DNA from 2 places in the Bacillus sp. z50 genome. Region 1 is predicted to be linked to the other one. Evidence: a T-box and tRNA genes for the amino acid it is inferred to sense, from the RefSeq annotation. Region 1 holds a T-box; the other holds one or more tRNA genes.
The links. The T-box of region 1 lies ahead of AC4G3N_RS05740 (valine--tRNA ligase). A T-box ahead of a tRNA ligase gene usually reads a tRNA of that ligase, here a tRNA-Val.
Positions count from the first base shown of each region.

Region 1 (3,179 bases):
CACCAGCAGATGTTCAGGGAATTGGCAAGAATGCATACGCTATCTGGCAAAGAAATTAACATTACGAAAGAGGAACGGGAAGAGCATTATGAAAAAACAGTCAAGGAGTGGGAGGAGCAAAAGGAATTTATTCGTGAAATGGTAACAACCATCGAAAAGAAGTGGTATATGTCTCCGTTTGAGCAGTTGTTTAGTATGTGCTTTTATGACTTGTCTCAGGCTCTGACGTATTCCTTAAATAAACTGAAGGAGTGGTTTGACCTAACAAAGGAAGAAGAAAAAGTACGCAGTGTGGTGACCCATGGAAATATCTCAATTCATCATTTCTTATATAGTGAAAATGGTTATGGCCATTTTATCAATTTTGAACAGAGTAAAACCGCACCTGCCTATTTCGACTTATTGCCTTTTGTCGTTAAGCAGTTAAAAACTTATCCAATCCAGGGTGAAGAAATAGTTGAGTGGATCTATCTTTATCTGAAGTATTTTCCCTACAAGGAGGGTGAGCTGCGTTTATTCTTATCCTATTTAGCCTATCCGGCTAATTGTATCAAGGTAGTAGAACAATACTCCAGAAAAAAAGGTAAACAGGATGAAATACAATTTTGCCGAAGATTCCAAAGGCAGTATTGGTTATTAAAAAACATTGAATATATTATTATGAGGATGGAACAAATAGAAGAAAGCAAAAAGGCGAAGGAAGAGAAATAAAAGATATGGCATCAACATAATAAAATGATAGGCTGTATCAAACAAAAACCAGGCAAACCTACCTGGTCTAAATGAATAGTTATAAAAGATTACAGAATATCAAAGTGGAAGGCTAAAGCAAGACCAATCAGTAATAATAGCAGAAATAAATCAAAAGTGGTCGGAAAAAAGAATGTCCGGATTCCTTGAAAAACGGCAAAGGGAATGGAGAATTGCTGTAAGACATTTCTTGTATTTCGAATCCACGGAGGCATATTGTATTGAGTTACCTTTTTTCGCATGTAAATTCCCCCTTTATGATAGAATATAAAATTACCCCTGAATGGGTGTCTGTACAGCATTATTTAAAGCGTCTAAGAATGAGAATTGACGATGACACCTTGGACATAGGCTTGAATAAAATATAGAAAAATGGGAAACAATGATTGACGAGTAGATGCATACTTATGTATGATAACAGTATTAAAAAATGATTTCCGATTATGAGAAACCAAAATAACAATGAAAAGCTTTGAATGGGAAGAGTATGTGATTAAGACTGTAAGAGAGAGGAATCCATCGGCTGTAAGATTCCTTCAGTAACCGTAATCGCAGAAGGTCGCCCGGGAGCTGTTTCCGTGAACGTCAATAGTAGCGGATAACCGGTGAAGAGCCGTTAACGAAATGAAGTGCCGATACAACAGTTATTTGTATTGGAACAAAGGTGGTACCGCGAGACATACCGTTTCGTCCTTTTTATATAGAGGATGAAGCGGTTTTTTTATTGCGTTTTTCACCAATTATGAAAGTAAAGGAGAATGAAAAATGGAGCAACAAACGGATATTGGTATGCCAACCAAATACGATCCTCAATCAATCGAAAAAGGACGCTATGATTGGTGGTTAAAGGGTAAATTCTTTGAAGCGGGACAGGATAAACAAAAAGAACCTTATACGATTGTAATTCCTCCTCCAAACGTAACGGGTAAACTGCATTTAGGTCATGCATGGGATACTGCGCTTCAGGATATTTTGACAAGAATGAAGAGAATGCAGGGTTATGACGTATTATGGCTGCCAGGTATGGACCATGCGGGAATCGCAACTCAAGCGAAGGTAGAAGAAAAACTGCGCAATCAAGGTGTTTCACGTTATGATTTGGGACGTGAGAAATTTGTTGAAGAAACATGGAAATGGAAAGAGGAATACGCATCTCATATCCGTGAGCAATGGGCAAAAATTGGATTGGGCCTTGATTATACTCGTGAACGCTTTACTCTAGATGAGGGACTTTCAAAAGCTGTTCGTGAAGTGTTTGTAAAACTTTATGAAAAAGGCCTTATTTACCGCGGTGAATATATTATTAACTGGGATCCAAGTACAAAAACAGCGATCTCTGATATTGAAGTAATTCATAAAGAGGTTAAGGGTGCTTTTTATCATATGCGCTACCCACTTGCAGATGGCAGCGGGCATATTGAAGTTGCGACAACTCGTCCGGAAACAATGCTTGGCGATACAGCAGTTGCAGTTCACCCGGAAGATGACCGTTATAAGCACCTGATTGGAAAAACGGTTATCCTGCCAATCGTAGGAAGAGAAATTCCGATTGTTGGCGATGATTATGTAGAGATGGATTTTGGTTCCGGCGTTGTAAAAATTACACCAGCACATGATCCTAATGACTTCGAGGTAGGTAATCGTCATAATCTTGAACGCATTCTAGTTATGAATGAAGACGGAACGATGAACGCGAAGGCTGGCAAATATGAAGGTATGGACCGTTTCGATTGCCGTAAGCAAATTGTGAAAGATCTTCAGGATCAGGGAGTGTTGTTCAAAATTGAAGAGCATATCCATCAGGTTGGACACTCTGAAAGAAGCGGATCTGTTGTAGAGCCTTATTTATCTACACAATGGTTTGTTAAAATGGGACCATTGGCAGAGCGTGCAATTGAAATGCAATCCACTGAAGGTAAAGTAGAATTCGTACCGGAACGCTTTGAGAAAACATATTTGAATTGGATGGATAATATCCATGACTGGTGTATCTCCAGACAGCTTTGGTGGGGTCACCGCATTCCGGCTTGGTACCATAAGGAAACAGGCGAGGTACATGTAGGAATGGAAGATCCTGCAGATATCGAAAACTGGACGCAGGATACAGATGTATTGGATACATGGTTCAGTTCTGCGTTATGGCCGTTTTCCACAATGGGCTGGCCTGATACAGATTCAGAAGACTTTAAACGTTATTATCCAACAGCAGCTCTTGTGACTGGATACGATATTATTTTCTTCTGGGTATCAAGAATGATTTTCCAGGGACTTGAATTCACTGGAGAGCGTCCATTCAAAGATGTATTGATTCATGGACTTGTACGTGATGAGCATGGCAAGAAAATGAGTAAATCTCTTGGTAATGGTGTAGATCCAATGGAGGTTATTGAGAAATATGGTGCGGATTCATTAAGATATTTCTTAACAAC
Region 1 covers NZ_JBZFQL010000001.1:1,196,477-1,199,655, reverse strand. Annotated here, with positions in the region: gene ysxE (spore coat protein YsxE) at 1-711, shown strand, start outside; gene AC4G3N_RS05745 (YszA family small membrane protein) at 801-992, opposite strand; T-box leader at 1,214-1,448, shown strand; gene AC4G3N_RS05740 (valine--tRNA ligase) at 1,516-3,179, shown strand, end outside.

Region 2 (3,179 bases), on a different contig from region 1:
TTTCCACTATCACTTCAAGCTTCTCCATCTTGCATTCCTTCTTTCATGTAGGTTTTGGATAGGATAGCAGCTATATTGTAAATTTGTTTTATAAGTATGTATCAAAAAAGAAAGGTTATATATTTACTTTACCTTCTGCTTAATCGTTTTGTATAGAGACAAAATATTACTAATAAACTGATTCTTTGAGAGAATCACCAGTGTATAACAACTAGTTAAGTATCATAGAGAAGTAGTGAAATTTAATGTAAATATGTGTTTAAATAAATGGAAGAAGGGGTTAGGTATATTCTTCTTTTCAAAAAATAGTGAGGGGTAATATCTATGTTCAAAATTACAAAGAATCCGTCTGGAAATACATACCGTGAGCTTATTGAATTGGCATTTAGTTCTTAGAAAGGATATGGGAGACTTAACTAAGTTTGCCCCCATTCTACGAAAGTTTGATCCATCATTTAAGCTTATGAAAGAGCAATCTGAATGGGCAAGTAACATTTTAGGAGATAATCAAACTGCAAAAGTATATTATTTTTCCACAGATGAATATGCAAAAAAAACAGTCTTGGAACTATCCAATTCTTTATTTGGTTGGGTTTTCCCTGACTTACCTGAAGATTTATCATTTTTTAAAGAAGGTGAGGACTGGCTGGCAACTAATTCTCATGAATCAGAGTGCTATATAATGACATCAGATAAAAATGAAATAGCCAAAATTAATGCAATTAAAGGTTTAACTTATGAATGGGAAAGAGGAAAAGTAAGGGCTGTTAAGAAAGCTAGTAAAAACAAGCGTATGTCTAAGCATTCCAGACCATGGGAAAATGTAAATTAAATTATTTTTTGTATAAAGAGGTGGATGTACTTGTTTTTAAATGATATTCAGTTATTAGATGAGAGTGATAAAACAAATATATATACAGATGCAATATGTATAACTGAAATGTTTTTATGGTATCTAGGTAAGAAATTTAAAACAGAAGATTGTAAAGCCATTTTCTTTCACTGTGGTGATTATGAAAATGTCCGGGTCATTAAAGAAGAACAAGAAGGCTACGATGTTCTGGTCCCTAAAAATAGTTATGATGTTCAATTACCTTTAGACTTATCAAAGTATAATAAAGCAACTGACTTTGGTAAAAAGAAGATATTAACGTTAGCTTTGCAGAGGGGGATGACTTATTTAGCTGAATCTAAGGATTGGGATATAAAGAAGGTTGATCAATCAATAGAAAGAATGTTTGAAAAAAAATTAACACATACTTTTCAAGCGTGGAAAGGAATGCTGTCACCTGATAAAAGGAAATTAGCTTATCCATTAGTTCACTTAGATTTAAATGAATTTAAAGTATCACTTATTGTAGAAGATAGAAGAAAGCAAATAATAGCGACTAAAGAGATTGCCGTAACCAAGCCTGATTTGGATGAATTAGGTTATTATATGAAAAAATTAGAATGGCTAAGTGATTCCGAAGTAATTCTTTATACCAGAGCTCATAAAAAGACATATAATAGTATACTTTTATAAAAATAGGTTTGTATTTAACATACCATCAATAATAGCACTGACCAAGGTTTGTACTACTATTTTTATAGCAGAAGTGAACGACTATGGGAAATATTGGAGTATTATTGAAAGAGACTTCATTGTCTCTACAGTCGGGACATATATAGAACTGCGTAATCTGTTGAGAAAATATCGACGGTTAATCAAGCTAGCGGGGGTTCCTTATATGCCTTTTCACAATCTCAGGAAACTCATGCAACTAACGCTATCAATGCGGATGGAAGAGAATCCTATAGTGGTTAGTGAGCGGCTTGGACATGCTAGAGTCGGGATTACGCTCGCTATCTATTCCCATACAAATGAGGAAATGCAGAAACGGATAGAAATAATGGAGACAGGTGAACCCCTTGGAAACAGTGGGCTCGGGTAGGGTTGTATGTTGCTTCAGATCTTTTATACTGAAAATAGAAAAAAGGCCCAAACCCTTGATACACATGGGCTTAAGCCTTCTCTAAAAATATGATCCCGACTGGGTTCGAACCAGCGACCCCCACCCTGTCAAGGTGGTGCTCTCCCAGCTGAGCTACGGAATCAGAATACTATGTAATTAACAATATTTAATATAAAGGGTAAGTCAGTTAAAGTCAAGATGAATTTTTGTTGTAGGATCTTTCTTCTATATAAATACACAAAGCGATCCTTTAAATTAGAGAAGGAACATAGCCTTTTTAGTCCTCATGAATCTGTCTGACATTCTTCAGAGTAAAGTCTGTAATAATCATCACCAAGATCTGTCTAATAATTGGCGATTTTGAAAGCAAATTTATCATTCAGTGGATCTTTTTGCGCATACTAAAAATTATAAAATCTTCAATAAATTTGTTTGACATAATTTACTAAAAATGATATTTTTAGTATACATTAGTTCTTTATAGAGAACTAGTGACTATTGATCTATGAATTATATCTATAAGTTTGAGAGAACTGATTGTAGTTTAGGATTATATCTATAAAAGATAGATAAACTCAATACAATAATAGGATGAAAAGGGCCTGCTTTGCTCCGTGTGTTCTAAATAAAGAACAATACATCGGGGGTGAAGGAGAAAAAAGTATGTCAAAAACGAATCTTGAGTTGAGGTTCTTCATGTGAAAATGACTTTTGATGGTGGGCAAGTTAACGGTGTGTCACAGAGGAAGTTGATTGTGTAGAGAAGGAAAAAGCCCTTATACAAATTTATCGTATAGGGCTTTTTTTAAAATTGGAGTGATGAAGTTGATTCAGGTATTGAAGCAGATGGTGTACCAGGCGTTTGGATTTGCAATCACAAGTGAAGTTGCCAGAGTTAATTTAGCTTGAAGGATAGAAATCTTAATATATCAACTTTTATTATGTCCAAAAGGAATGTAGTCAGTGATATGGATGGGGAGAAAGTGATGTTAAGCGTCCATAATGTTAAATATTATAATCTCGGTGAAGTCGGAGGCTTAACCTGGGAACTAATGAATGAACCTAAGTATCAATGAGCTTGTGGATCGATTAACAGAAGAGTATGACGGAAGCCCTGAAGAATGTGAAAGTCAGGTTCGTTCATTTCCTGGATATGTTGAAAAAAGAAGAATTAATTGACTAAACCATTACTTCCTAAGGAGTTATGTTTATGAACCTCATTCA
Region 2 covers NZ_JBZFQL010000002.1:698,674-701,852, reverse strand. Annotated here, with positions in the region: gene AC4G3N_RS09230 (hypothetical protein) at 1-28, opposite strand, end outside; gene AC4G3N_RS09225 (stage III sporulation protein AH) at 365-832, shown strand; gene AC4G3N_RS09220 (hypothetical protein) at 863-1,525, shown strand; gene AC4G3N_RS09215 (hypothetical protein) at 1,731-1,934, shown strand; tRNA gene AC4G3N_RS09210 (tRNA-Val) at 2,025-2,097, opposite strand; partial or broken gene AC4G3N_RS09205 (lasso peptide biosynthesis PqqD family chaperone) at 2,897-3,134, shown strand; gene AC4G3N_RS09200 (lasso peptide biosynthesis B2 protein) at 3,166-3,179, shown strand, end outside.
Region 2: it has a tRNA-Val gene. The T-box ahead of AC4G3N_RS05740 (valine--tRNA ligase) is inferred to sense a tRNA for this amino acid. The anticodon was not compared.